3 regions of the Enterobacter sp. FW301-JW81 genome follow, and region 1 is predicted to be linked to each of the others. Evidence: predicted binding sites of a transcription regulator. Region 1 holds the regulator's gene; each other region holds the start of a gene.
The links. Region 1 encodes Fur, which represses iron uptake genes when iron is present. Its sites were predicted from a motif close to ATAATAATGAGAACNACTATCAA; they were not measured.
Positions count from the first base shown of each region.

Region 2: a site for Fur is predicted at 7,197-7,219, ahead of bfd (bacterioferritin-associated ferredoxin). Genes of this name have one in related genera too.
Region 3: a site for Fur is predicted at 8,168-8,190, ahead of AC3WOK_RS12530 (siderophore-interacting protein). Genes of this name have one in related genera too.

Region 1 is NZ_JBYTBA010000005.1:415,225-425,430, reverse strand. Features, by position in the region: gene speF (ornithine decarboxylase SpeF) at 1-1,209, shown strand, start outside; gene potE (putrescine-ornithine antiporter) at 1,206-2,519, shown strand; gene pgm (phosphoglucomutase (alpha-D-glucose-1,6-bisphosphate-dependent)) at 2,609-4,249, opposite strand; gene seqA (replication initiation negative regulator SeqA) at 4,274-4,822, opposite strand; gene ybfF (esterase) at 5,006-5,779, shown strand; gene ybfE (LexA regulated protein) at 5,908-6,195, shown strand; gene fldA (flavodoxin FldA) at 6,351-6,881, shown strand; gene fur (ferric iron uptake transcriptional regulator) at 7,172-7,618, shown strand; gene chiQ (ChiQ/YbfN family lipoprotein) at 7,726-8,055, opposite strand; gene chiP (chitoporin ChiP) at 8,103-9,500, opposite strand; gene glnS (glutamine--tRNA ligase) at 9,947-10,206, opposite strand, start outside.
Region 2 is NZ_JBYTBA010000008.1:164,435-174,640, forward strand. Features, by position in the region: gene fkpA (FKBP-type peptidyl-prolyl cis-trans isomerase) at 1-615, shown strand, start outside; gene AC3WOK_RS21400 (helix-turn-helix transcriptional regulator) at 781-1,503, shown strand; gene tusD (sulfurtransferase complex subunit TusD) at 1,503-1,889, shown strand; gene tusC (sulfurtransferase complex subunit TusC) at 1,889-2,248, shown strand; gene tusB (sulfurtransferase complex subunit TusB) at 2,256-2,543, shown strand; gene rpsL (30S ribosomal protein S12) at 2,668-3,042, shown strand; gene rpsG (30S ribosomal protein S7) at 3,139-3,609, shown strand; gene fusA (elongation factor G) at 3,706-5,820, shown strand; gene tuf (elongation factor Tu) at 5,890-7,074, shown strand; gene bfd (bacterioferritin-associated ferredoxin) at 7,254-7,448, shown strand; gene bfr (bacterioferritin) at 7,521-7,997, shown strand; gene AC3WOK_RS21450 (prepilin peptidase) at 7,981-8,454, opposite strand; gene rpsJ (30S ribosomal protein S10) at 8,835-9,146, shown strand; gene rplC (50S ribosomal protein L3) at 9,179-9,808, shown strand; gene rplD (50S ribosomal protein L4) at 9,819-10,206, shown strand, end outside.
Region 3 is NZ_JBYTBA010000003.1:316,951-327,156, reverse strand. Features, by position in the region: gene lsrG ((4S)-4-hydroxy-5-phosphonooxypentane-2,3-dione isomerase) at 1-35, shown strand, start outside; gene AC3WOK_RS12565 (dihydrodipicolinate synthase family protein) at 91-939, opposite strand; gene AC3WOK_RS12560 (B3/B4 domain-containing protein) at 952-1,638, opposite strand; gene AC3WOK_RS12555 (helix-turn-helix domain-containing protein) at 1,681-2,283, shown strand; gene ygjG (putrescine aminotransferase) at 2,369-3,748, opposite strand; gene AC3WOK_RS12545 (methyl-accepting chemotaxis protein) at 4,184-5,704, shown strand; gene AC3WOK_RS12540 (methyl-accepting chemotaxis protein) at 6,041-7,600, shown strand; gene AC3WOK_RS12535 (PadR family transcriptional regulator) at 7,597-8,091, opposite strand; gene AC3WOK_RS12530 (siderophore-interacting protein) at 8,239-9,003, shown strand; gene AC3WOK_RS12525 (DNA repair protein) at 9,004-10,173, opposite strand.

The sequences.
Region 1 (10,206 bases):
GCCGACTGCTCTCCGCTGCTGCTGGAGCTGAACGAAAACGATCCGGGGATCCTGGTTACCCAGTCCGTGCATAAACAGCAGGCAGGCTTCTCGCAGACCTCGCAAATCCACAAAAAAGACAGCCACATCAAAGGCCAGCAGCGCTATGTCCCGCACAAACGGCTGAATAATGCCTTTATGATGCACGCCTCCACCAGCCCGTTCTATCCGCTGTTTGCCGCGCTGGACATCAACGCCCGGATGCATGAAGGCCAGAGCGGGCGCAACATGTGGATGGACTGCGTGGTGAACGGTATCGAAGCGCGCAAGCTGATCCTGCAAAACTGTCAGTATCTGCGCCCCTTCGTGCCGGAAACGGTGGATGGCCGTCCGTGGGAAAGCTGGGACACGGCGGAAATTGCAACCGATCTGCGCTTCTTCCACTTCGTACCGGGTGAAAACTGGCACGCTTTTGAAGGCTACGCTGAGCATCAGTATTTTATCGATCCGTGCAAGCTCTTGCTGACCACGCCGGGCATTAACGCCCGCACCGGTGAGTATGACGACTTCGGCGTGCCCGCCACCATCCTCGCCAACTTCCTGCGTGAAAACGGCATTGTGCCGGAGAAATGCGATCTCAACTCGATCCTGTTCCTGCTCACGCCAGCCGAAGATATGGGCAAGCTGCAGCAGCTGGTGGCGCAGCTGGTGCGCTTCGAAAAACTGCTCGAAAGCGATGTGCCGCTGAAAGAGGTCCTGCCTTCTCTCTACAAACAGCATCCGGCGCGTTACGCGGATTACACCCTGCGCCAGATCTGCCAGGAAATGCATGACCTGTACGCCCGTCATAACGTGAAACAGCTGCAAAAAGAGATGTTCCGCAAGTCTCACTTCCCACGGGTGATGATGAACCCGCAGGATGCGAACTACGCCTATCTTCGTGGTGAGGTTGAACTGGTGTCCCTGCGCGACGCGGAAGGCCGCATCGCCGCCGAAGGCGCCCTTCCTTATCCGCCAGGGGTGCTGTGTGTTGTTCCAGGGGAAGTCTTGGGCGGTTCCGTGCTGCGCTACTTTGCCGCGCTGGAAGAAGGGATCAACCTGTTACCGGGCTTTGCGCCAGAGCTTCAGGGCGTATACGTCGAGGAGTGTGACGGTCGCAAACAGGTTCGCTGCTACGTCATTAAACAACCCGCCGCTCAGCCCGCGCTGCTGAAGGGAGAGAAATTATGAGTAAGTCCAATAAGATGGGCGTGGTGCAACTGACCATTCTCACCATGGTGAACATGATGGGTTCCGGGATCATCATGCTGCCCACCAAGCTTGCCGAAGTGGGAACCATTTCGATTATTTCCTGGCTGGTGACCGCCGTAGGTTCAATGGCGCTGGCGTGGGCATTTGCCAAGTGCGGGATGTTCAGCCGCAAGTCAGGCGGAATGGGGGGCTATGCGGAGTATGCCTTTGGCAAGTCGGGCAACTTTATGGCCAACTATACCTACGGCGTGTCGCTGCTGATTGCTAACGTGGCGATTGCCATCTCCGCCGTGGGTTACGGCACGGAGCTGTTTGGTGCCACGCTCAGCCCGGTACAGATTGGTTTAGCCACCATCGGCGTGCTGTGGATCTGCACCGTGGCCAACTTTGGCGGCGCGCGCATCACCGGACAGCTGAGTAGCATCACCGTCTGGGGCGTGATTATCCCGGTTGTGGGTTTGTGCATCATCGGCTGGTTCTGGTTCAGCCCGACCTTGTACGCGAACTCCTGGAACCCGCACCATGTGCCGTTCTTTACCGCTGTCGGGTCCTCCATCGCCATGACGCTGTGGGCCTTCCTCGGTCTGGAATCAGCCTGTGCAAACGCGGAAGTGGTAGAGAACCCGGAAAAGAACGTCCCGATTGCCGTTCTGGGCGGAACGCTGGGCGCGGCGGTGATCTATATCATCTCGACTAACGTTATTGCCGGCATCGTACCGAACATGGATTTGGCTAACTCAACGGCACCGTTCGGGCTGGCCTTCGCGCAGATGTTCACCCCGGAAGTCGGAAAAGTGATCATGGGGCTGATGGTTATGTCCTGCTGCGGTTCGCTCCTCGGCTGGCAGTTCACCATCGCGCAGGTTTTCAAATCTTCGGCTGATGAAGGTTACTTCCCGAAAATCTTCTCCCGCGTGACCAAAGCCGATGCGCCGGTGCAGGGCATGTTGGCCATTGTCATCTTCCAGAGCGGATTGTCACTGATGACCATTAGCCCGTCGCTGAACAGCCAGTTCAACGTGCTGGTCAACCTGGCGGTAGTGACGAATATCATTCCGTATATTCTGTCGATGGCGGCGCTGGTGATTATTCAGAAAGTCGCGAAGGTGGATCCACGCAAGGCGCGTGCGGCGAATATCGTGGCGCTGATTGGGGCGATTTACAGCTTCTATGCGCTCTACTCATCCGGCCAGGAGGCGATGCTGTATGGCGCGATGGTGACCTTTATGGGCTGGACGCTGTACGGTCTGGTATCGCCGAGATTTGAATTGAAGAATAAGCATAGTTAAAAAAAGCCCGGTGGCGCTAGCGCTTACCGGGCCTACGATCGCTGTTGTAGGCCGGGCAAACGCAGTGCCGCCCGGCACACAAACCGCACTTACGCGTTTTTCAGCACTTCGCTGACAATCTCTACCGCTTCTTTCTCAATCTGCTGACGATGCTCAGCGCCGAGGAAGCTTTCGCAATAGATTTTATACGCATCTTCCGTACCGGATGGACGCGCAGCGAACCAGCCGTTGTCGGTCATCACTTTCAGACCGCCAATGGATGCGCCGTTGCCCGGTGCCGCCGTCAGACGCGCGGTGATCGGGTCACCCGCCAGGGTGCTTGCGCTGACCATTTCCGGAGAGAGTTTGGACAGGGCCGCTTTCTGGGCTGACGTCGCGCTAGCCTGAATACGGTTATAGCTTGGCGCACCAAAACGCTCCGCCAGCTCGTTGTAATGTTCCTGCGGGTTCTTACCGGTGACCGCGGTGATCTCCGCCGCCAGCAGGCACATGATGATGCCGTCTTTATCGGTTGACCACGGCGTGCCGTCGAAGCGCAGGAATGACGCACCGGCGCTCTCTTCACCACCGAAGCCGAAGCTGCCGTCGTGCAGACCGTCAACAAACCATTTAAAGCCAACCGGCACTTCCACCAGCTTGCGACCCAGCGCGTCGACCACGCGGTCGATCATCGCGGAGGAAACCAGCGTTTTACCGACAGCCACCTCTTTGCCCCACTGCGGACGGTGCTGGAACAGGTAGTTAATCGCGACGGCCAGATAGTGGTTCGGGTTCATCAGCCCGGCAGGAGTGACGATACCGTGACGGTCATAATCCGGGTCGTTAGCAAACGCCAGGTCGAATTTATCGCGCAGCGCCAGCAGGCCCGCCATGGCGCACTCGGAGGAGCAGTCCATACGGATCGCGCCGTCTTTATCGAGGTGCATAAAGCGGAAGGTCTGATCGACGTGATCGTTCACGATGGTCAGATTCAGCTTGTAATGCTCGGCGATACGTTTCCAGTATTCAATACCGGAGCCGCCCAGCGGATCCACACCCAGCTTCAGGCCGGCTTTCTGAATCGCCGCCATATCGACGATATCCGCCAGCCCTTCCACGAAAGGCTGAACCAGATCCTGCTCTTTCACGTGGCCGGACGCCATGGCGGCATCCAGGGAGATGCGCTTCACGCCTTTCAGATCGTCAGCCAGCAGGGCATTTGCACGGTCTTCCACCACTTTGGTGACGTTGGTGTCTGCCGGGCCACCGTTAGGTGGGTTGTATTTGATGCCGCCGTCTTCCGGTGGGTTATGGGACGGCGTGATAACGATCCCGTCAGCCAGCGCGCCACCTTTTTTATTGTGCACAAGAATAGCGTTCGACACCGCAGGCGTTGGGGTGAAACCGTTGTTCTCCTGAACAATCACATCAACGCCGTTTGCGGCCAGCACTTCCACAACAGAGATGAACGCCGGTTCAGACAGCGCATGGGTGTCTTTGCCCACGTAGCATGGACCGGTAACGCCGTTTTTAGCGCGCTCTTCCGCAATGGCCTGAGCAATGGCCAGAATGTGCGGTTCGTTAAAGCTGTGGCGCGCCGCGCTGCCGCGGTGACCAGATGTACCAAACTTCACTGCGTGTTCTGCGTTGCCCACGACCGGTTTCAGCACGTAATACTGCGCGGTCAGCTGAGCGACGTTAATCAAATCGCTTTGTTGTGCAGGTTGGCCTGCACGGCTGTGATTTGCCATTACCGGGTCCTTCTGATGCAAGGGTTAAATTGTACCGCAAACCTTTTCAATCAATTCCGCCGGGAACTGCATGGACTGCATGATATGTTCAACCATGCTGCACTTGCGGCCCGTATTGGTATTGGTGATCACCCAGTACGGGGTGCCTGGGACATGTTTAGGTTTGGTTTGGTTGCCATTTTGCAGCAGCGTCTGCTCGTCACCCGCGAAATAGACGCGAGTACGACCGTGCAGCGACTCGGTCGCTTCAGCAAACGCCTTGTTATCCAGTGAATAAAGTGTAGACAGCACCAGCATAAAGCGGTTAACCGCCTTTTTCTGCTCCGCATATTCATCGGACAGCAGCAGCTCGCGCATCGCGCGCACTTTATCTTTTGCCGGTGTCACGGCAGGTTTTGCCTGTGCAACAACGCTCGGCTGAGACACGACATCTTTGGTGACTGGGGTAGCAGGCTGTGAAGCGGCGGAAATTTTAAGCATGCGCCGTAAAATGTCGGACGCGCTCTCCCCGATATGCCGCGTCTGGCTGGCAATATACTGATAGAGTTCGTCATCAACTTCGATTGTTTTCATCTTAATCCAGTGCGATTTCTTATCTGAATACAAGTCATTGGGATTATAGGGTCAAATCCCAACAGCGGATAGCGTCAAACCTGGTTGGCAGCAAAAGTCAGATTAAACTGGAACCTTGCAGCCGGGCGGCAGAATGGTCAACATGATACCCTAACCTGACATACGTAAAAAAAGAACTTTGCCATGAAATTGAATACCCGAGCGCAAACTGCACAATCGCCGAACAATAATTCTCCCATCGTACTGGTTCACGGGCTTTTTGGCAGCCTGGATAACCTGGGCGTGCTGGCGCGCGATCTGGTTACCGATCACGATATTTTACAGGTCGATATGCGCAATCACGGTCTTTCCGGGCGTTCAGACGAGATGACCTATGCCGCGATGGCACAGGATCTGCTGGATACGCTGGACGCCAACGGCCTGCAGAAGGTGACGCTCATCGGGCATTCAATGGGCGGCAAAGCGGTGATGGCCCTGACGGCGCTTGCGCCGGAGCGTATTAACGGCCTGGTGGTAATTGATGTTGCGCCCGTGGATTATGACGTCCGCCGACACGACGAGATTTTTGCCGCCATCAATGCGGTTACTGAAGCGGGTGTCGCGACCCGCCAGCAGGCGGCTGCGGTCATGCGTGACCATCTTGATGAAGAAGGCGTTGTGCAATTCCTGCTGAAGTCATTTGTTGACGGACAATGGCGTTTTAACGTGCCGGTGCTCTGGGAGCAGTACAACAATATCGTTGGCTGGGAAACGGTACCTGCCTGGCCACACCCTACCCTCTTCATTCGTGGCGGTAACTCTCCTTATATTACCGACGCGTACCGCGACACCTTGCTGGCACAATTCCCGCAGGCGCGCGCCCACGTGATTGCCGGGGCCGGACACTGGGTTCACGCAGAAAAACCTGACGCCGTGCTGCGCGCCATTCGCCGCTATCTCGCTGATACTGCGAATTGATTAAAAAGAGAGCGACTGGAAGGCTGCGGGCTTCCAGTCGTTGGCGTGCCGTTTTTGGTGATGTATGATGGCGCGCTTATCGCCCGGGCATTAGCAGGGCGGCGTGTTTCCCCCGAAGTCTCAGAATCATGGCCAAAGAACAAACGGACCGTACGACACTAGATCTGTTCGCGAATGAACGTCGACCGGGACGACCCAAGACGAATCCGCTTTCGCGCGATGAACAGCTGCGTATCAATAAACGCAACCAGCTTAAACGCGATAAAAATCGTGGGCTTAAGCGTGTCGAACTGAAGCTTAACGCCGACGCCGTCGATGCGCTTAACGAGCTGGCTGACGCGCGAAATATCAGCCGCAGCGAGCTCATTGAAGAGATGTTGATCGCCCAGCTTGAGACGTTACGCAGCCAGGCATAAGTCTGAAAATCCCCTTTATCGCCCTTTTCATGTAGCACGGAGTGCAGTCCTGCGCGATAGCTGTTTCCGCAGGGTTGCCAGTTCTGCTATTATTGCCCTTATCCGTGGCCGAATTGCGCCACCATACTATTAAGTTTCAAGAGGTTATTTTACTCATGGCAATCATCGGCATTTTCTTTGGCAGTGATACCGGCAATACCGAAAATATCGCAAAAAACATTCAAAAACAGCTCGGTAAAGACGTTGCTGATGTGCATGACATCGCCAAGAGCAGCAAAGAAGATCTCGAAGGCTATGACATTCTTCTGCTGGGTATTCCAACGTGGTACTACGGTGAAGCCCAGTGCGACTGGGATGATTTCTTCCCGACGCTGGAAGAAGTCGACTTCAACGGTAAGCTGGTCGCCCTGTTTGGCTGCGGCGATCAGGAAGACTACGCCGAGTACTTCTGTGACGCGCTGGGGACTATCCGCGACATCATTGAGCCGAATGGCGCAGTGATCGTTGGCCACTGGCCAACTGCCGGTTACCACTTCGAAGCGTCTAAAGGCCTGGCCGATGACGATCATTTCGTGGGTCTGGCCATTGACGAAGACCGCCAGCCAGAGCTGACGGCAGAGCGCGTTGAGAAATGGGTTAAGCAGATCCGTGAGGAACTGCACCTGGACGATATTCTTAACGCCTGATTTTTATCGCGGCGCAGCGGCGGCTGCGCCCGTGCTCCAGGTCAAACCGATTAAATTAATCGCTACAATCTTTTAACTTTTTCGCCCAGACCTGTACAATGTCTCCCTGATAAACGTGGTTTTCCATTGAGCAAGTTTGTTGGTGATACCACGTTTTTATAAGCATATTTTGCCTGAGACTTGCAGTTTTCATTTAGCCATGGCAGTTCTATAATGAGACGCATTATCCCGGGTGCATTTTCTGTCACTTCCTACAGAAGTGAATCGTTTAGCAACAGGACAGATTCCGCATGACTGACAACAATACCGCATTAAAGAAGGCTGGCCTGAAAGTTACGCTTCCTCGGTTAAAAATCCTCGAAGTGCTTCAGGGTCCAGACAATCACCATGTCAGTGCGGAAGACCTCTATAAACGTCTTATCGACATGGGTGAAGAGATTGGGCTGGCTACCGTCTATCGCGTGCTGAACCAGTTTGATGACGCGGGCATTGTTACCCGTCATAATTTCGAAGGTGGTAAATCTGTTTTCGAACTGACCCAGCAGCAGCACCACGATCACCTGATCTGCCTCGATTGCGGCAAGGTCATTGAATTTAGCGATGATTCCATTGAATCACGCCAGCGTGAAATCGCCGCGCGTCATGGCATCCGCCTGACCAACCACAGCCTGTACCTTTACGGTCACTGCGCTGAAGGCGACTGCCGCGAAGATGACCACGCGCACGACGCAAAATAATCAGTCTTCATACTCTGAGCCAGCCGCAAGGTTGGCTTTTTTTTCGCCTGTTTTCAGGTATAAAAAAGCCCGGTAAGCATAGCGCCACCGGGCATGGTAACAGCAGGTTAGTTACTGTTATTGCTGCGGATCTCTTTCCAGATCTGGTCGCAACGCTTCGCCACTTCCTGATCGTTACCGGTTTTACGCGCCTGGATACAGGCCTGGTAATCCATCACGCGAACATTTTCCTGCGTTGCGAACTGCTCATGCGCCTTCTCTTTTTTCAGCACATTCAACACGCTCTGGCAGGCCTGAATTTTCTCCGGCGAGCCTTCAGCGGTATTGATGCACGCGCTATAGGCCTCCTTCAGCCGGGAATCTTCTTTAGGCGCCTGGCTCTGAGAACACGCCACCAGCCCCGACGCCAGCAGCGCGACAATTACGATTTTTTTCATCATGTGCAGTCTCCGGTCCGGCGGGCGCTAACCCGCCGGACGATTCATCAGAAGATGGTGAACGGTGCGATAACCATGAATTTCACGTCACGTTCATCCTGGAAGATGTTGCCGTAACCGCCCGCATAGCTCGGGATATCGGAGTGGTTGTCATACTGGGTGAAGTGCAGTTTGAACATCGTGCCTTTCGCGCGGCCATCCTGCAGGGTATAGATAGCATCCAGGCTGTAGGAGGACTCTTTCAGGCGATAGTTTGGATCGTAATAGGCGTCCGGTGTTGCCATATCGGCAGGTTTTGCATCCCAGGCGTAAGCGTAAGAGGCACCCACGGCCCAGCCAGGCAGATTCCAGTTTTTGAGGTCATACATTGCGCCGAAGAAGACCGCTTTCTCGCCGTCGGCGTTGAAGTCGGAACGGTTATCCCACCAGATATCAAGACGGCCGTTGGACGATGCATAGGTCGGGGTCATACGCTGCAGGAAGTACCCCTGCTGCCCTTCCGCCTTCACCCACGTGCCTTCCAGGCGCAAATCAACCTGACCGACCTTGTAGCCAAAGGTCAACGCCTGCAACCACGCGGTACCGTCATAAATATCATTGACGCCACCGTTGCTGACCTTGTCGCGCGTGCCGTAGAACTGGTAGCTGGTGCTCAGCGGGCTACCCGCAACATCAAACTTATAGCTGGCCTTGGCAAAATACTGATCGACATAACCTTGCGCCTGGCCAAATGCGGCTTCGAGAACCAGATCGTTTTTGAAGTCGTATTTCGCACCCAGCGAGTGCAGATAATCTACTTTGGTTTTCTTATCGTTCTGGTAGAACTTGTCCATTTCGATGTGCCATGGTGCTTTATACTCGTTGGTCCACATATAAGAGAAGCTCAACGCACCCGCATCACCGTAGTCAAAGTTCGCCCCGGCTTCTGCCCCCTGATAGGTACCCGGCATAAAGCTCCAGTGCGGTGCTAACAGCGTCTGGCCGGTTGGCTGAATATAGCCACCGCGCGCCCATACCGGGCCGTATTTAAATTTCGCTGCGGCCTTATAAAGGCTGATTCCGCTCTTATCCCCGGACCAGTCTTCTTTATAAGCTTTGTTGCTGGAGGAGAAGGCAATTTCGTTCGGGTGGCCGCTGTCGCCGTTTTCCGCCATTTCGATTGCGGTGAACGCAGCAATATCCAGACCGAACATATCCGCGGCATAACCCGACTGGAAGTCCAGGTTGGCGTTCCAGGTGGAGTGAGAAAGGTTAGTTTTGTATTTGTCTTCAGTGACGTCTTTACGGTCACGTTCACGCTGCCAGTAATAAATACCGCCCGTGAGGGTAGAATCTTCGATGAAACCCGCGGCTTTCGCCTCTGGTGTAACGACCAGGCCCGACATTGCTGTCACACCGGCAATAGCCAGCGCCAGCGCACTACGTTTGCCACTGAACGTACGCATAGATTATTCCTCTTTGACGAATTAAAACGCCTGAAACGGCGAAAATAAAAAAGACCAAATGGTCAGGGGTAGTTATAAATACCCTCGAATTAACTACCGTCTTTAGGTTATTTTTCGCGACGCGAATTATCAATGCTTTTCAGCGGACAAAAGTCAGGATTATGACGAAGTGCACATAATTGGTAGTGCTTTGTAACATTTACCGGAGGGCGAGATTTGGCGGGGCAAGCCATTAAATTTCAGAGGGTAAGATCGTTAATTGCTGTTACTTTTTACAAATTGCGTATTGATGATAAAAAACAAACTTTTTTCAGAAAAATAAGTAGCACCACATTGACCTGATATTTTCCACGATATTATTACCCCCCTGCTTTAACGATATGATCGTTAAATAAAAAAACGCCGCAATAAGCGGCGTTTGTCTCTCATTGACCAATGCAGCGTTATTATTCGCCGATTTTGGTCCAGGTATCACGCAGACCCACGGTACGGTTAAATACCGGTTTTTCCACCGTGCTGTAACGGCTGTCCAGGCAGAAGTAACCTTCACGCTCGAACTGGAACGCTTTACCCGCTTCAGCGGCTTTCAGGGAAGGCTCCGCATAACCCTGCTTGATCACCAGAGATTCCGGGTTGATGGTCGCCAGGAAGTCTTCAGCAGCACCCGGGTTAGGCACGCTGAACAGACGATCGTACAGACGAATTT
Region 2 (10,206 bases), on a different contig from region 1:
AAACTGGGCATCAAACTGGATAAAGCTCAGCTGATCGCCGGTGTTCAGGACGCATTTGCAGATAAGAGCAAGCTGTCTGACCAGGAAATCGAACAGACTCTGCAGGCGTTTGAAGCGCGTGTGAAGGGTGCCGCTCAGACCAAGATGGAAGCGGACGCTAAAGACAACGAAGCGAAAGGCAAAGCCTACCGCGATACCTTTGCTAAAGAGAAGGGTGTGAAAACCTCTTCTACTGGTCTGGTGTACAAAGTTGAGAAAGAAGGCACCGGCGATGCGCCTAAAGACAGCGATACCGTTGTTGTGAACTACAAAGGTACGCTGATCGACGGTAAAGAGTTCGATAACTCTTACACCCGTGGTGAGCCGCTCTCTTTCCGTCTGGATGGTGTGATCCCTGGCTGGACTGAAGGCCTGAAAAACATCAAGAAAGGCGGCAAAATCAAGCTGGTTATCCCACCAGATCTGGCGTACGGCAAAACCGGCGTTCCGGGTATCCCTGCCAACTCTACGCTGGTCTTTGACGTAGAGCTGCTGGATATCAAACCGGCACCGAAAGCGGATGCAAAGGCAGACGCGCCGGCTGAAGAAAAAGCCGCGACAGACGCTAAGAAGTAATGTGATAAAAACCGCCGCCTTTAAGGCGGCGGTTTTTTTATTGTGGGGCAGATATAATTAACACTGGAAAGCGCTATACACGCTGTATTAATTTAGTTGTCCGTGTAGATAATGAGCCTGCCCTGAAAACCTAACGACAGGCTCCTGAAAAGGAGTGTTTTTTTCATGTCCAGGTCGCTTTTAACCAACGAAACCAGTGAACTTGATTTGCTGGATCAACGTCCTTTCGATCAGACCGACTTCGATATTCTGAAATCCTATGAAGCGGTGGTGGACGGGTTAGCGATGCTCATTGGCTCCCACTGCGAAATCGTATTGCACTCCCTGCAAGATCTGAAGTGTTCCGCCATCCGCATTGCGAATGGTGAGCATACTGGCCGTAAAATTGGTTCGCCAATCACCGACCTTGCATTGCGTATGTTGCATGACATGACCGGCGCGGACAGCAGCGTCTCCAAATGCTATTTCACCCGCGCCAAAAGCGGCGTGCTGATGAAATCAGAAACCATCGCGATTCGAAACCGCGAGCATCGTGTAATTGGTCTGCTGTGCATCAACATGAACCTTGATGTGCCATTCTCGCAAATCATGAGCACCTTTATTCCACCAGAAACGCCGGATGTGGGCTCTTCTGTTAACTTTGCCTCCTCCGTTGAAGATCTCGTGACTCAGACGCTTGAGTTTACGATTGAAGAGGTGAATGCCGATCGCAACGTTTCGAACAACGCCAAGAATCGCCAGATCGTGCTTAATCTCTATGAGAAAGGAATTTTTGATATTAAAGACGCCATCAATCAGGTGGCCGATCGTCTGAACATCTCCAAGCACACGGTTTACCTCTACATCCGCCAGTTCAAAAGCGGTGATTTCCTGGGACAAGACAAGTAATGCGTTTTGCGTTAATGGTGACAGGCCCGGCGTACGGTACTCAGCAGGCCAGCAGCGCGCTGCAGTTTGCGCATGCGCTACTGGCGGCCGGACATGAGCTGGCAAGCGTCTTCTTCTATCGGGAAGGGGTGTATAACGCGAACCAGTTTACGTCACCGGCGAGCGATGAGTTTGATCTGGTGCGCGCCTGGCAGGCATTAAACGAAAAGCAGGGCGTAGAACTGCATATCTGCGTTGCGGCGGCACTGCGCCGCGGCGTGACCGATGCAACCGAAGCCGCCCGGCTTGGTTTATCGGGTTCTAACCTGCAGCCCGGTTTTTCGTTGAGTGGTCTGGGTGCACTGGCACAGGCGGCGTTAACCTGCGACAGAGTGGTGCAATTCTGATGAAGCGTGTCGCGTTTGTTTTTTCCTCCGCGCCGCACGGTAATGCGTCAGGCAGAGAAGGGCTGGATGCGCTGCTCGCGACATCAGCGCTGACCGACGATATTGGCGTCTTCTTTTTGGGGGACGGTGTATTTCAGCTTCTGGCGGGGCAACAGCCTCAGGCCATTCTGGCGCGGGATTACATTGCAACCTTCAAAGTTTTACCGCTTTACGACATCGAAACGTGCTATGTCTGTGCCGACTCCCTGGCCGCGCGCGGTTTAAATGAGGCAACGCCTTTCGTGCTGGATGTGACAACGCTGTCTTCTGCCGCACTGCGCGAACACCTTTCCCGTTACGACACCGTTCTGACTTTCTGAGGCTGCCATGCTCCATACTCTGAGCCATTCACCGTGGCAATGTGATATCGACGCGTTATTGAGTATGCTGCGCGAAGGTGATGACCTGCTGCTGATTCAGGATGGCGTGCTCGCCGCGCTTGAAGGCAGTCGTTTCGTTGAAATCCTCTGCAATGCCCCCATATCTGTCTCTGCGCTGAAAGACGATCTTGATGCGCGAGGACTGTCTGGTCAAATTTCAGCCAAAGTTGACGTGGTTGGCTATACTGATTTCGTCAATCTTACTGTGATACACGCCAGTCAAATGAACTGGTGATTTGAGATCGCTGTATATTTCTTGACACCTTTTCGACGTAGCCCTAAAATTTCGCGTCCTCATATTGTATGAGGTCGTTTTATTACGTGTTTACGAAGCAAAAGCTAAAACCAGGAGCTATTTAATGGCAACAGTTAACCAGCTGGTACGCAAACCACGCGCACGCAAAGTTGCAAAGAGCAACGTGCCTGCGCTGGAAGCCTGCCCGCAGAAACGTGGTGTATGTACTCGTGTATATACCACCACTCCTAAAAAACCAAACTCCGCACTGCGTAAAGTATGCCGTGTGCGTTTGACTAACGGTTTCGAAGTGACTTCCTACATCGGTGGTGAAGGTCACAACCTGCAGGAACACTCCGTGATCCTGATCCGTGGCGGTCGTGTTAAAGACCTTCCGGGTGTTCGTTACCACACCGTTCGTGGTGCGCTCGACTGCTCAGGTGTTAAAGACCGTAAGCAGGCTCGCTCCAAGTACGGCGTGAAGCGTCCTAAGGCTTAATGGTTCTCCGTTAAGTAAGGCCAAACTGATTTATCTTAATGTCAAACTAAACTCTTTGAGTTTTGGACAATCCTGAATTAACAACGGAGTATTCCCATGCCACGTCGTCGCGTCATTGGTCAGCGTAAAATTCTTCCAGATCCGAAATTCGGATCAGAACTGCTGGCAAAATTTGTAAATATCCTGATGGTAGATGGTAAAAAATCTACTGCAGAAGCAATCGTATACAGCGCGCTTGAGACCCTGGCTCAGCGTTCTGGTAAAAATGAACTGGAAGCTTTCGAAGTCGCTCTCGACAACGTTCGCCCTACCGTAGAAGTTAAGTCCCGCCGCGTTGGTGGTTCTACTTATCAGGTTCCAGTTGAAGTTCGTCCGGTTCGTCGTAATGCTCTGGCAATGCGTTGGATCGTTGAAGCTGCTCGTAAACGCGGTGATAAATCCATGGCTCTGCGTCTGGCGAACGAACTTTCTGATGCTGCAGACAACAAAGGTACTGCAGTTAAGAAACGTGAAGACGTTCACCGTATGGCAGAAGCCAACAAGGCGTTCGCACACTACCGTTGGTAATCCCTTCGGAGTATTAGTCACCAGGCGGGCGCTTCAGAGAAGCCGCCCGCTCTGGGTAACTTAACTGAACGCCTAAAGATATAAACGAGGAATCAAATGGCTCGTACAACACCCATCGCACGCTACCGTAACATCGGTATCAGTGCGCACATCGACGCCGGTAAAACCACTACTACCGAACGTATTCTGTTCTACACCGGTGTAAACCACAAAATCGGTGAAGTTCATGACGGCGCAGCCACCATGGACTGGATGGAACAGGAGCAGGAGCGTGGTATTACTATCACCTCCGCAGCGACTACTGCATTCTGGTCAGGTATGGCTAAGCAGTACGAACCGCATCGCGTAAACATCATCGACACCCCGGGCCACGTTGACTTCACCATCGAAGTAGAACGTTCCATGCGTGTTCTTGACGGCGCGGTAATGGTTTATTGCGCAGTTGGTGGTGTTCAGCCACAGTCTGAGACCGTATGGCGTCAGGCGAACAAATATAAAGTTCCACGCATCGCGTTCGTTAACAAAATGGACCGTATGGGTGCTAACTTCCTGAAAGTTGTTGGTCAGATCAAAACCCGTCTGGGCGCGAACCCTGTTCCGCTGCAGCTGGCAATTGGTGCTGAAGAAGGCTTCACCGGCGTTATCGACCTGGTGAAAATGAAAGCCATCAACTGGAACGACGCAGACCAGGGCGTTACCTTCGAATACGAAGATATCCCGGCTGAAATGCAGGACCTGGCTGACGAATGGCACCAGAACCTGATCGAATCCGCAGCTGAAGCTTCTGAAGAGCTGATGGAGAAATACCTGGGTGGTGAAGAACTGACTGAAGAAGAGATCAAAAAAGCTCTGCGTCAGCGCGTTCTGAACAACGAAATCATCCTGGTAACCTGTGGTTCTGCGTTCAAGAACAAAGGTGTTCAGGCAATGCTGGATGCGGTAGTTGACTACCTGCCATCCCCGGTTGACGTTCCTGCGATCAACGGCATCCTGGACGACGGTAAAGATACTCCAGCAGAGCGTCACGCAAGCGACGAAGAGCCATTCTCTGCACTGGCGTTCAAAATCGCTACCGACCCATTCGTGGGTAACCTGACCTTCTTCCGCGTTTACTCTGGTGTGGTTAACTCCGGTGACACCATCCTGAACTCCGTGAAAGCGGCGCGTGAACGTTTTGGCCGTATCGTACAGATGCACGCTAACAAACGTGAAGAGATCAAAGAAGTTCGTGCGGGCGACATCGCTGCAGCTATCGGTCTGAAAGACGTGACCACTGGTGACACCCTGTGTGACCCGGATCACCCGATCATTCTGGAGCGTATGGAATTCCCTGAGCCGGTAATCTCCATCGCGGTTGAACCAAAAACCAAAGCTGACCAGGAAAAAATGGGTCTGGCTCTGGGCCGTCTGGCGAAAGAAGACCCATCATTCCGCGTATGGACTGATGAAGAATCTAACCAGACCATCATCGCTGGTATGGGTGAACTGCACCTGGACATCATCGTTGACCGTATGAAGCGTGAATTCAACGTTGAAGCGAACGTGGGTAAACCTCAGGTTGCTTACCGCGAAGCGATTCGTGCGAAAGTTACCGATGTTGAAGGTAAACACGCTAAGCAGTCTGGTGGTCGCGGTCAGTACGGTCACGTTGTGATCGACATGTACCCACTGGAGCCGGGCTCTAACCCTAAAGGTTACGAGTTCATCAACGACATCAAAGGTGGTGTAATTCCTGGCGAATACATCCCAGCCGTTGATAAAGGCATTCAGGAACAGCTGAAAGCGGGCCCTCTGGCTGGCTATCCGGTTGTTGACATGGGTGTTCGTCTGCACTTCGGTTCTTACCACGACGTTGACTCCTCTGAACTGGCGTTTAAACTGGCTGCGTCTATTGCCTTTAAAGAAGGCTTTAAGAAAGCAAAACCAGTTCTGCTTGAGCCAATCATGAAGGTTGAAGTAGAAACTCCTGAAGAGAACACCGGTGACGTTATCGGTGACTTGAGCCGTCGTCGCGGTATGCTGCGTGGTCAGGAATCCGAAGTAACTGGCGTTAAGATCCACGCTGAAGTTCCGCTGTCTGAAATGTTCGGATATGCAACTCAGCTGCGTTCTCTGACCAAAGGTCGTGCATCATACACCATGGAATTCCTGAAGTATGATGATGCGCCTAACAACGTTGCTCAGGCCGTTATTGAAGCCCGTGGTAAGTAATCCACAGGATTAAAACCTAAGTCCCGTGCTCTCTCCAGAGGGGAGAGCACTATAGTAAGGAATATAGCCGTGTCTAAAGAAAAATTTGAACGTACAAAACCGCACGTCAACGTTGGTACTATCGGCCACGTTGACCATGGTAAAACTACCCTGACTGCTGCAATCACTACCGTTCTGGCAAAAACCTACGGTGGTTCTGCTCGTGCATTCGACCAGATCGATAACGCACCAGAAGAAAAAGCTCGTGGTATCACCATCAACACTTCCCACGTTGAATACGACACCCCGACTCGCCACTACGCACACGTAGACTGCCCAGGCCACGCCGACTATGTTAAAAACATGATCACCGGTGCTGCGCAGATGGACGGCGCGATCCTGGTTGTTGCTGCGACTGACGGCCCAATGCCTCAGACTCGTGAGCACATCCTGCTGGGTCGTCAGGTAGGCGTTCCTTTCATCATCGTGTTCCTGAACAAATGCGACATGGTTGATGACGAAGAGCTGCTGGAACTGGTAGAGATGGAAGTTCGTGAACTGCTGTCTCAGTACGATTTCCCAGGCGACGATACCCCAATCGTTCGTGGTTCTGCTCTGAAAGCGCTGGAAGGCGAAGCAGAGTGGGAAGCGAAAATCATCGAACTGGCTGGCTTCCTGGATTCTTACATCCCAGAACCAGAGCGTGCGATTGACAAGCCATTCCTGCTGCCAATCGAAGACGTATTCTCCATCTCCGGTCGTGGTACCGTTGTTACCGGTCGTGTAGAGCGCGGTATCATCAAAGTTGGTGAAGAAGTTGAAATCGTTGGTATCAAAGAGACTGCGAAGTCTACCTGTACTGGCGTTGAAATGTTCCGCAAACTGCTGGACGAAGGCCGTGCTGGTGAGAACGTTGGTGTTCTGCTGCGTGGTATCAAACGTGAAGAAATCGAACGTGGTCAGGTACTGGCGAAGCCAGGCTCAATCAAGCCACACACCAAGTTCGAATCTGAAGTGTACATCCTGTCCAAAGACGAAGGCGGCCGTCATACTCCGTTCTTCAAAGGCTACCGTCCACAGTTCTACTTCCGTACAACTGACGTGACCGGTACCATCGAACTGCCAGAAGGCGTTGAGATGGTAATGCCAGGCGACAACATCAAGATGGTTGTGACTCTGATCCACCCAATCGCGATGGACGACGGTCTGCGTTTCGCAATCCGTGAAGGCGGCCGTACCGTTGGCGCGGGCGTTGTTGCTAAAGTTCTGGGCTAATTAATTATCCCCGAATAAAAAAAGGACGCTTCGGCGTCCTTTTTTGTTTTCTGCCGCTAAAAGTCTGTCACAAAATTTCGCATTTTTTGCCCGCTCCCGCCCCGTATTCCGGCGCTTGTGCTATTGTAATCATAACCATTCTCACTTACACTTTGCGCATATTTTGAACGGGAGTCTCTATGTACGTTTGTTTATGTAATGGTGTAAGCGACAAAAAAATACGTCAGGCCGTTCGCCAGTTTCAGCCTCAGTCATTTCAGCAGCTTCGCAAGTTTGTTCCGGTTGGAAATCAATGCGGTAAATGTGTACGTGCTGCGCGAGAGATTATGCAGGACGAATTGATGCAGATCCCGGAATACAAAGAGATCGCGTAAGCACCTATCTTTTTTTTGACATCCCTGTAGCCCGATCTACGCTTCAATGAGTGGAAGCGGAGGGACTATATAATGAAAGGTGATGTTAAAATCATAAGTTATCTCAATAAATTATTGGGAAATGAGCTTGTCGCAATCAACCAGTACTTTCTTCACGCAAGAATGTTCAAAAATTGGGGACTTAAGCGTTTAAACGACGTTGAGTACCATGAGTCGATTGATGAAATGAAACACGCTGATAAATATATCGAGCGTATTTTATTCCTTGAAGGCATTCCTAACCTGCAGGATCTCGGAAAGCTGGGCATTGGAGAAGATGTCGAAGAGATGCTTCGTTCCGACCTTAGGCTGGAGCTTGAAGGCGCCAAAGATCTGCGTGAAGCCATTGCCTATGCCGACAGCGTACATGACTACGTCAGCCGCGATATGATGATCCAGATCCTGGCCGATGAAGAAGGCCACATTGACTGGCTGGAAACGGAGCTGGATCTGATTTCTAAAATCGGCCTGCAAAACTACCTTCAGTCGCAGATTAAAGTGGAAGAGTAACCACCGTCTTCCAGCCTACGCCTAAACCCGCTGCTGCCAGAAATGGCCCAAAAGGCAGTGGGTTTTTTAATACCCCCTTATCAGGGGTGAGAAACGAAAGCACAAGAATGCTAAGTAGCGCCATAAGCGCAGCGAGTAACGCCAGCGTGGGCAGCATGCACCAGCCATGCCATGCACCAAGCGCCGCCAGGTATTTTACATCGCCATATCCCATCCCTTCACGCCGGCAGATAAACCAATACCCCCAGTAAATAACGGCAAAGCCGATATATCCAGCCATCGCACCCACTACCGCACTCGGCAAAAAATCAGGGTGGACACAGAGCTGAAAGAGCAGGCCCGTCCATAGCAGCGGGCAGAGAAATTTATCGGGAAGCAGTCCGTAGCGAATATCTGCACGGACAAGAAAGGCCGTCAGCGAAAAATAGACCAGCAAAAAGGGGAGAGTGGTTAACATGGAAAAGGCCTCAAAAGGGTTTGAGCGCATACTCGTTATAATCGGCCTGGCCGGCAATCTACAAAAACGACAATTGCGTAGGGACTCCAGACAAAGCATTGAGAAGGGATACATTGCGTAAAAAGTTGCGCGCCCTTACGCATACTGCGCCTCAGGCGCTTAATTTCTAAACGGCACTTGCGTCTTGCCCAGATTTACGTATAATGCGCGGGCTTGTCGTAATTGACGGCGGGTTCAATCAGAACCAGAGTAGCTCATTTTGTTACTCAACAATGCTCCCAATTGGGGAGCTACGTAAGAACGGTTACACTCTCCCATCAATCGTAATGGGTTTGAGGAGTAATCATTTTCGTTTATAAAATAATTGGAGCTCTGGTCTCATGCAGAACCAAAGAATCCGTATCCGCCTTAAAGCGTTTGATCATCGTCTGATCGATCAATCAACCGCGGAAATCGTCGAGACTGCTAAGCGCACTGGTGCGCAAGTCCGTGGTCCGATCCCGCTGCCGACCCGCAAAGAGCGCTTCACCGTTCTGATCTCCCCGCACGTCAACAAAGACGCGCGCGATCAGTACGAAATCCGCACTCACAAGCGTCTGGTTGACATCGTTGAGCCAACTGAGAAAACCGTTGATGCTCTGATGCGTCTGGATCTGGCTGCCGGTGTAGACGTGCAGATCAGCCTGGGTTAATCAGGTCATCGAGCGATTGAGAGGTTGATACAATGATTGGTTTAGTCGGTAAAAAAGTGGGCATGACCCGCATCTTCACTGAAGATGGCGTTTCAATCCCAGTAACCGTAATCGAAGTTGAAGCAAACCGCGTTACTCAGGTTAAAGATCTGGCTAACGATGGCTACCGCGCTGTTCAGGTGACCACTGGTGCTAAAAAAGCTAGCCGTGTAACCAAACCAGAAGCGGGTCACTTCGCTAAAGCTGGCGTAGAAGCTGGCCGTGGTCTGTGGGAATTCCGTCTTGCTGAAGGCGAAGAGTTCACTGTAGGTCAGGACATTAGCGTTGAGCTGTTTGCTGACGTTAAAAAAGTTGACGTAACCGGTACCTCTAAAGGTAAAGGTTTTGCTGGTACCGTTAAGCGCTGGAACTTCCGTACCCAGGACGCTACTCACGGTAACTCCTTGTCTCACCGTGTTCCGGGTTCTATCGGTCAGAACCAGACTCCGGGCAAAGTGTTCAAAGGCAAGAAAATGGCAGGTCAGCTGGGTAACGAACGTGTGACCGTTCAGAGCCTGGACGTAGTACGTGTTGACGCTGAGCGCAACCTGCTGCTGGTTAAAGGTGCAGTTCCGGGTGCAACCGGTAGCGACCTGATCGTTAAACCAGCTGTGAAGGCGTAAGGGGATAGCAATGGAATTAGTATTGAAAGACGCGCAGAGCGCGCTGACTGTTTCCGAAACTACCTTCGGTCGTGATTTCAACGAAGCGCTGGTTCACCAGGTTGTTGTTGCTTATGCAGCTGGTGCTCGTCAGGGTACTCGTGCTCAGAAGACTCGTGCTGAAGTAACTGGTTCTGGCAAAAAGCCATGGCGCCAGAAAGGTACCGGCCGTGCGCGTTCAGGTTCTATCAAGAGCCCGATCTGGCGTTCAGGTGGCGTGACCTTCGCTGCGCGTCCACAGGACCACAGTCAAAAAGTTAACAAAAAGATGTACCGCGGCGCGCTGAAAAGCATTCTGTCCGAACTGGTACGTCAGGATCGTCTGATCGTTGTCGAATCATTCTCTGTAGAAGCGCCTA
Region 3 (10,206 bases), on a different contig from region 1:
AAAAGCGCAGCTTTGTGGGATTGTTGCCGGAGTAACAGGCGTTATAAAGGTTTTGTAGGCCGGGTAAGCGCAAGCGCCACCCGGCATTTTTCAGGCCAGCTCCAGGCTGACAAATAACTTCGCAAGCGCTTCACGCGGCTCGCCCTGAAGCGACTGTAACGGGAACGGCAATGCAGGTGCAGCCACTTTCCCCATCATCTCTGCCGCCGCCGTGATGACCCGTAAGCTGCCGTAATGACGGAACAATTCCCACAGCGGCTCCAGCCGTTCCGACTCAGCATTATTTCCCGAACGCGCAATCGCCAGCGCCGTCTGAGGGAACAAGCCCGCGAGAACCGAGTACCAGACGTCAAACCCGGCCTGCAGGGCTGAGGCCGCTCGCCAGTCACCGGCGATGCCCAGCGTGACCGTATCAGAAAGACGGGCGCGTACCTGCGACAGGTCCTCCGGCACGCGACCCAGCTTAATGGATCCCACATTCGGCAGGGCCGCGACCGCAAATAACAACTCATCGCTAAACGTAAAACCGGTGGTGGCCGTATTGTCGTAAATACATAGCGGTACGGAGAGCTGGCGCGTTACCGTTTCATAGAGATTAAACGCTTCGTCTTCCGTTAATCGCTGGTACGACACGGGCGCCATCAGCACGCCGGAGACACCTGCCGCCTGCGCGTCGTCAGCCAAACGCAGAATATCGTCCAGCCGTAGCGCGCCGATGCTGACGATAACCGGAATGTCATCAGCATGCGCCACCGCGCAGCGTGCGATCCGGCCGCGCTCTTCAACGGTCAAATAGGCATAGCTTCCCGTTGAGCCGAGAATGCCCAGCGAATCCACGCCGGCGTCGACCACTGGGCGGAGAAGATTGATGAAGGCCTGCTCGTCAAACGTCCCCTCTTTCAGGGGCGTTAATGGAAAGGCGCTTAATCCGCGAAACATCGTGTTGTCCTCTTATAGTTCCAGCAGTTGAACCTGAGCAGTGGCTCCCGGCATCAGCCGCTGCAGGCTATCCACCAGCTCCGCACCCGCCTCTTCCAGCGCCGCAAGCGGCATCGACGGCAGGCTTTCAAGAATAAACCACATGGTTTGCGCCCGACTGTCCAGACGCGTCCGTATCCCCTGGCGCCAGTTCCAGCGGCGGCAGGTGACGCCGAGATCGTCGCGCCAGATAACCTCGCCCGGTTCCGGATGTTCCACCACCGCCTGTCCCTCTTTGAGGGTATCAAACGGCTCGCTGCCGTCGGCCAGCGTCAGACGCGGCGCGCCTGAATAAGCCGCGAGATTTTCTCCGCCAACTGGGATCGCGTAGCGAATACTCACCGCGTTATAGATATCTACCACCGGGTCCAGCGGCGGCAGCGAGCCGTCTTTCAGCACCCGCTTACGCAGGGCGGATGCCGAGCAGGGCGTGCGTTTCGGTTTCGCCCCGAAGGCTTTAAACACCTCATCCCAGCCTGAAAGGTGTGCATCAGCCCATGGCACATCATCATTAAGCATCTGCTGGCAGGCCTGCGCCAGCGCGGCAGCCGCCACCTCCGGGTGGGTAATCGGCGCTGCTTCAACCAGAATGCTCAGCGCCCGAAAGCCGGGGGCAATCCCGGCAAGACGCGAGTCTATTGACGGCGTAACGAGAGACATAAATAATCCTGTATTGACTGTTTTATACCATGGTAGTGACCAATGACTGATAAAGTCAATATAATGACTGCACAGGGTGCCGACGTTGCCCAAGTAAGCCTGGCCGTGGCGAACCGCATCCGCAACTGGCGGAAAGAGAAAAAACTGTCGCTGGATGAGCTGTCCCGCCGCGCCAGCGTCAGCAAAGGCATGCTGGTGGAGATCGAAAAGGGCGCAGCCAATCCCAGCATCGCCATTTTGTGCAAGCTGGCCGCCGCGCTCGGTATCTCAGTGGCGGATATCGTTAACGTCTCCAGCGAGCCGCAGGTGCACGTTATCGAAGAGGCCGCGATTCCGGTGCTGTGGCAGGGCGCACGGGGCGGTTACGCCAGGCTGCTGGCGGGCACCGCGGGTCCGGATATGATTGAGCTATGGCAGTGGGAGATGCAGCCGGGAGAGCGCTTTACCTCTTCGGGGCATCCGGCGGGAACCTTTGAGCTGCTGCACGTGAACGAAGGTATGTTAACCCTGACGGTGGACGAGACGGTAACGCAGGTGGCTGCCGGGGCGTCGGCGGTGGCGAAAACGGAAGCCGCGCACGGCTATGCCAATGAAGGCGATACTGTACTTCGCTTCACCATGACGGTGGCGGAGTTTCACCGATAAAAAGCAGCCCGGTGGCGCTACGCTTACCGGGCCTACAGATGCAGTATTTGGTAGGCCGGGTAAGCGTAGCGCCACCCGGCGTTGATTACGCCTCTTCCACGCTCACGCGCAGCGCTGCCAGCGCTTTGCGTGCCGCTTTCAGCACCTGCTCACACTGCTCAATGGTCAGCGTCAGCGGCGGTTCGATGCGGATGGTTTTCGAGTTGTTCAGCGTGCCTGCCACCAGCACCCGCTGGCGGAACATCTCGCTCGCGAAGCTGTAGCCGATTTCGTTATCAACAAACTCAATGGCCATCAGCATCCCTTTGCCGCGCGCCTCCTGAACCAGATCCGGATATTCACGCCCCAGCTGGCGGAAGCCGTCCAGCAGCATGTCGCCTTTCTGCTCGGCCTGCGCAGGCAGGTTTTGCTCCAGCAGCACGTTGATGGTCGCCAGCGCCGCCGCACAGGCCAGCGGGTTGCCGCCAAAGGTGGTGGTATGCAGGAACGGGTTGTCGAACAGCACCGAGAAGACCTCTTCTGTCGCAACCGTCGCACCAATCGGCATAACGCCGCCGCCCAGCGCTTTCGCCAGGCATAAAATGTCCGGCTGAACGTTCTCGTGCTCGCAGGCAAACATCTTGCCGGTGCGCCCCATCCCGGTCTGGACTTCGTCGAGGATCAGCAGCGCGCCAAACTCATCGCACAATTGACGCACGGCAGGCAGATAGCCCGGCGGGGGGAGGATCACGCCGCCTTCTCCCTGGATAGGCTCCAGGATCACCGCGGCCACGTCATCGCCGGTTTTACGGCATTCAGTCAGCACGGTGCGCATGGCGTTAATGTCGCCGAACGGCACGTGGCGGAAGCCCGGCAGCAGCGGCATAAACGGTTTGCGGAAGGTGGATTTGGCGGTAGCGGACAGTGCGCCCAGGGACTTACCGTGGAACGCGCCGCTGGTGGCGATAAAGGTGAATTTCCCGCGCGGCGACTGGTACGCTTTGGCGAGCTTAATCGCCGCTTCGACCGATTCCGTGCCGCTGTTGCTAAAGAAGCTGTATTTCAGTTTGCCGGGCGTTAAGGCTGCCAGCGTTTTTGCGAGCATGGCGCGAAGCGGGTCGAGCAGCTCCTGGCTATGGAGAGGTTGTTTCGCAAGTTGATTCTGTACGGCGGAAACCACAACTGGATTACGGTGCCCCACGTTGAAAATGCCAAAACCACCCAGGCAATCGATAAACTCCTGTCCCTGGGTGTCGACAAGCGTGTTAAGACTCCCCGCTTGCCACTCTACGGCTCCGTAATCCCCGCCGGCGGTAACAGATTTGCGATACTCCAGAAAACCAGGATTGACATGCTCTTTAAAGTAATCGATGACCTCTCGGTTAAGTTGTTTCATCTCCTCATGATCGAGCGTTCGCTTTTCAATGAGATTCAGTGCGTGCGCGGTACAGGCAAGAGCCGAGGCGCTGGAAGGTAACCTGTTCAAAATGTGCTCCCGGGGATCGCGTATCACATGATACTGAGTTAAGTATTGCAGGGATTACGCCACTTCAGATGCCTTAACGAAAATCGGGATAAACGCCAGGTTAAAATAATGTTGCGCAATATTTAATCATGCCGATACAACCGAAACGGGATTTAGCGGGACACGGCAGAGCGCATCAAGAAGGGATGAAAGGGGCGGATGCACTAAACCAGTGCACGTGCTGCGACTTTAGCGAGCGTTAACCAATCCTACTTTGTGGGTAATTTCTTACCGAAAGTATTTGAAATCAATGAATTATAAAATCGTATAAAAAGTATGGTTTAAGTCAAATCTGCGATCTTCATCAAGTTTAACAACTAAAGATAAATTGTTTACCGCCGAAATAACAATGACCCACAAAATTAACATTCAAATAACCTGCAAGGGATGCCCACGATGTCCTCTCCAACCTATGTCACCCAGAATGAATATCCTCTGGACGATGACACCACCTTAATGTCTACCACAGACGTCCACAGCTACATTACCCACGCCAACGACACTTTTGTGCAGGTGAGCGGCTACCAGCTCGATGAGCTGACGGGCCAGCCGCACAATATGGTGCGCCACCCTGATATGCCAAAGGCCGCGTTTGCCGATATGTGGTACACGCTGCAGCAGGGCGAACCCTGGAGCGGGATCGTCAAAAACCGGCGTAAAAACGGCGACCACTACTGGGTGCGTGCTAACGCGGTGCCGATGGTGCGCCGCGGGCAGGTGACGGGCTATATGTCGATCCGCACGAAGGCCACAGCGGAAGAGATTGCCGCCGTGGAGCCGCTCTACCGGGCGCTGAATGACGGGCGCTGTAAAAAACGTATTCATAAAGGGCTGGTGGTGGGAAAGGGCTGGCTGGGTAAACTGCCGGCCATGCCGCTGCGCTGGCGCGTGCGCGGCGTGATGGCGGCGCTCTTTGCCCTGCTCGCCGCCTCGCTGGTCGCGACCAATGCAGGCTGGACGCCGCTTGCCGCTGCCGCGGTGGTGATGCTGCTGGGGACGCTGCTGTTTGAGCAACAGATTGTCCGGCCTGTAGAGAATGTGGCGCGACAGGCACTGAAGGTCGCAACCGGTGAGCGCAACAGCGTGCAGCATCTGAACCGCAGCGACGAGCTGGGGCTGACGCTGCGCGCGGTAGGGCAGCTGGGCCTGATGTGCCGCTGGTTGATCAATGACGTCTCGAGCCAGGTGGTGAGCGTCCGCGACGGCAGCGACAGGCTGGCGCAGGGCAATGAAGATCTCAACGATCGTACGCGTCAGACCGTGGCCAACGTGCAGCAGACCGTCGCGACAATGAACCAGATGGCCGCTTCCGTTCAGAGTAACTCTGAAACCGCCGCCGAGGTGGATAAACTCTCGGTCGCCGCCAGCGGCGCGGCGACGAAAGGTGGCAACGCGATGCAGACCGTCGTCAAGACCATGGATGACATCGCCGACAGCACGCAGCGAATTGGCTCGATTACGTCCCTGATTAACGATATCGCTTTCCAGACCAATATTCTGGCGCTGAATGCGGCCGTTGAGGCGGCAAGGGCAGGCGAGCAGGGGAAAGGCTTTGCCGTGGTCGCGGGCGAAGTTCGCCACCTCGCCAGCCGCAGCGCCAGCGCAGCGAATGATATTCGTAAATTGATTGATGCCAGCGCCAGCAAGGTGCAGTCCGGCTCTGAGCAGGTTCACGCCGCAGGCCGAACGATGGATGATATTGTCGAGCAGGTGAAAAACGTGACGCAGCTGATCGCCCAGATTAGCCACGCGACGTCCGAGCAGGCAACCGGGCTGTCAGAGTTAACCCGCGCGGTGGCCGAGCTCGACAGCATCACGCAGAAAAACGCCGACCTGGTCGAGGAGAGCGCGCACATTTCTGCGATGGTGAAACACCGCGCCGGACGTCTCAAGGATGCCGTAACCGTGCTCCATTAAACCGCGATGTTCCAGAAAAGCCGTGTATACCGTAAGGCATACGCGGCTTTTCTATTCTATAGATGTGACTATTAATGTAGTTTGTTGTTAACTTAATATTAAATAACTAAAAAAAGTGCCTCAGTTATTTATTCCCGCCTAAGTCAATTCTTCAGAATGCTATTTCGAAAAAGCCCCGTCAGGTGGTCTGGTAACGATCGATGGAGCAATATTAATAGTCTCTACCTATCCATTGTGAGGGTTATGAAATAAAAAAACGATCAAAGTCATAAAGTTAGCGAATTCGTTACCGATAACAGCGATCGTCTGAGAAATAATCACATCGATGGAGAAAATATGTTCCTACATGACGTAAAGATCGGCACGAAATTATTTCTGGCGTTTGGGTTCTTTATTGTCCTGATGGCGATCAGCGCAAGCTTGTCTTTGCTGAGTCTGAATCGGGCAAATAATGGGATGCAGTCCATTATTACCAGTGACTATCCAACCACGGTAAAAGCGAACCAGTTAATCGATAACTTCCAGGAATTTATTAGCACTCAACAGCTGATGCTGCTGGACGACCAGGGCACTTATACCGGGCAATCTCAGCAGCACCTGAAAGAGATCAGCGAGCACATCACGGTGATCCTGGGCGAGCTGAACAACGCGCTGCAGGATCAAAAATCTCAGCAGGTGCTGACGGAAATCCGCAGCGTGCGCCAGCAGTATCTGGACTCGCGCTACCGCATTTTGCAGGCGGTGCAGAACAACAATCGTGCGGGCGCTATTCAGGAGATGATGACCACGACCCTCGCCGTGCAGCAGGCTTACAAAGCGAAGGTGAAGGAGTTGATCGCCATTCAAAACAGCGAGATGCAGAGTGCAGGCGCGCAGGTGGAAGGGGATTTCAGGTCTAACCGCCTGCTGCTGATCCTGATCACCCTCTTTAGCGTCGCGGTCGGCAGCCTGATTGGCTGGTTCATCGTGCGTTCTATCACCCGCCCGCTCGGCGAGGCGGTGCATTTTGCAAAAGCGATTTCAGAGGGCGACCTGACGGGCAGCATCACGCCGCACGGCAAAGACGAAACGGGCCTGCTGCTGCATGCGCTGATGGAGATGAAGACGCGTCTGCTGGACATTGTGCAGCAGGTACAAACCGGCTCGGAGAATATCTCCAGCGCAGCCGCGCAGATTGTCGCCGGGAACCAGGATCTGGCCGCGCGCACGGAAGAGCAGGCAAGCTCCGTTGAACAGACCGCCGCCTCGATGGAGCAGATCACCGCGACGGTGAAAAACACGGCCTCGCACACCGGGGAAGCGACCAACCTCTCGGCAGATGCCGCCACGGTGGTCAAAAACAACGGCGAGATGATGAAGCAGGTGACCAGCAAAATGCGCCTGATTAACGAGACGTCGAACCGGATGTCCGACATTATCGACCTGATCGACGCCATTGCTTTCCAGACCAACATTCTGGCGCTGAACGCGGCGGTGGAAGCGGCGCGCGCCGGGGAGCACGGTCGCGGCTTTGCGGTGGTAGCCGGTGAGGTGCGTCAGCTTGCCCAGAAGAGCGCGTCGTCGGCCAGCGAAATCCGCGAGCTGATTGAAAGCTCAACCAGCCAGACCCAGGACGGGATGAACCTGGTCGAGAAAGCGAGCGCGCTGATCAACGGGATGGTGGGCAACGTGGAGGAGATGGATGTGATCCTGCGCGAGATCCGCCAGGCCAGCCATGAGCAGACGGAGGGGATCTCCCAGATCAACAGCGCGATTGGCCTGATTGATGCCACCACCCAGCAAAACTCCGCGCTGGTGGAGGAGTCCGTGGCGGCGGCGGCCTCGCTTAACGAACAGGCGATGCACCTGAAAGAGCTGGTACGCGTCTTCCGCGTGAGCGAGCACGCACCGGCTTAATCCAGCTGGGAGATCTCCAGCGCCGCGCGGTCAATCACCCCGACGATTTGCCTGAGCTGCGCGTCGCTGAGCTCTCCCTGATTCACCTTCAGGTCTAACACCGCTTTGAAGTTATCCAGCGCCCGCTTCATCTGCGGGTTTTTGCGCAGCTGAAAGCCGACGGAACGCGCTTTGATACGCGCCCGTATGTGCTCAAGCTGCTCCTGGTTTTCATCCAGCCACTGCTGGCCCGCAGCGGTAATCGTAAATCGCTTACGCCCGCTCTCTTCTTCCGTAATAGCGATAAACGTCTGATCCTGAAGATAATCCAGGGTCGGATAGATCACCCCAGGACTGGGAGTGTAATTCCCCTGCGTCAGGTTCTCTATCTCTTTGATCAGCTCATAGCCGTGGCTCGCGCTGCGGGTCAGGATGTCCAGAATCACCAGCCGCAGGTCGCCGTGGCCAAAAAAGCGCGGTCGGCGCCCGCCGCCGTCGTGTTCGTGTCGCATAATATGCCCTTCAATTTGATATATCTAAACTATATCTAAGATATATTCAGATGCAATCTAAAAGATCTTGCATTTTTTCTTATTAGTAATCATTATCATTTGAAAATTGATTTAGATATATCGTATTCACCAGAGAAGGGGCTAAAAATGGCATCTACCCGTTACCCACAGCGCGTTCGTAATGACCTGCGTTTTCGCGAGCTGACGGTGCTTCGCGTTGAGCGCGCCAGCGCGGGTTTCCAGCGCATTGTTTTAGGCGGCGAGGCGCTGGAGGGCTTTAGCTCCCGCGGTTTCGACGACCACACCAAAGTCTTTTTCCCGGCGCCCGGGGCAACGTTTGTGCCGCCGGTGGTTACCGATGAAGGCATCGACTGGGGCGACGGCGTGCGTCCGCAGGCGCGCGACTATACGCCGCTGTACGATGAGGCCCGTCATGAGCTGGTGCTCGATTTCTTCGTTCATGACGGCGGCATTGCCAGCTGCTGGGCGGTTGAGGCGAAAGTGGGCGACAGGCTGACCATCGGCGGCCCGCGCGGTTCGCTGGTTGTGCCGGAAGATTACGCCTGGCAGCTGTACGTGTGTGATGAATCCGGCATGCCCGCGCTGCGCCGACGCTTAGAGGGCATTGCTAAGCTGCCGGTTCGCCCGGAGGTTCATGCGGTAGTGACGGTTGGAGACGCGTCTTATAAAGAGTATCTGGCGCACCTGAGCGCGTTCGACATCACCTGGGTGGTGGGCCACAGCGAGCAGGCGGTAGCTGACCATCTGGCGGCGCTCAGCGTCCCGGCGGAGGACTACTTCATCTGGCTGACCGGGGAAGGGAAGGTGGTGAAAACGCTGAGCCGTCAGTTTGAAACTGACGCGATTGACCCCCAGCTGGTGCGTGCCAGCGCATACTGGCACGCCAAGTAGTCACGCGGCGGAATCCAGCTGCGCTTCGTTCACCTGATGTTCGAGCGAGGCGCGGACCTCGTGCAGCGCTTTCTCCTGCTGAGCGAAGTACGCTTCCATATTGCTCAGCGACGAGACCAGAAGCCAGGACTCCTCTTTCTCCAGCTCCGCCAGCTCGTTCACTAAAATGTCGATCTGCTCGCGCACCTGCGCCATCTTTTTGCGGATACGTTCCAGATCGTTCAGCCTGTCGCTGGCCATCAGCGGCTCGAAGCCCTGCTGCAGTCGGGCCACCAGAGAGCGAATGGATTTAACGTCGCCGCGCTGCTTCGCCTGGTTGAGCTGCACCATCATCGCGTTGGCTTCTTCTTTCAGGTCGTCTGCCACCAGGTCAGGGTGGCAGAGCTTGCTCGCTTGCCGCCAGAGACGCTTCAGTTCGTTCCGATCTTCTTCCGAGAGATCTTTGCCCTTGCGCAGCCGCACTTCGGCATCGTGATGCTGCTCGCGATATTTTTCGTACTCTTCGTTGGCCTCGTCGCGCGCCTGGCGCGCGGGCTCCTCTTCGCGCGTTAAGCCGCTCTCCAGCTCCAGCGCCTCGGCCAGCAGGTTGGCAATCAGATCGCTTTGCTGCTCCAGATGCTTGCGCGCCTCGGCGGCCTGCACGGAATCCGCAGGCAGATCGCGCCAGCGCTGGGTGAGCGTTGCCAGCACCTCAACCGCCTGCGCCATGTAGCGCTGGCAGCGGCGATAATCTTCCTCGCGACGACGCGCCTCCGCCTGCTGACGCCGCAGGTTCAGCTCCGCCAGGGTTTTACGCAGGGCGAGGATCTGCTGCATCAGGGGACCCAGGCGGGAGAAATAGATATCGTTGAACTCGTCAAGCTGCTGCACCCGCGCGTTGCGGCGGTCTATCAGATCGCGCAGGCGCTCTTCCAGCGCCTTCAGCTCCAGCTTGCTGGCAGCCACCTGCGGGTCGCGCCACGGGGTAACCGCGCGCTGGCCCTGCAGCCAGGCGACGATAGCCGCCATCGCCGCGGTGTAGTTCTTCTCCTCAAGCGCCACGACGATCGCCTGTAGCTCATCGTCAAACGCTTCATTTTTCAGGCGTGTCAGCTGGCTGTGGATGATGTCGTCATCTTCCAGCTCAATGGCATTTTTAATGATTTCTAGCCGTTTGATCGGTGTGCTCATGATGCCTTTCGCTTTGGCGCTTAAGTATTTGAG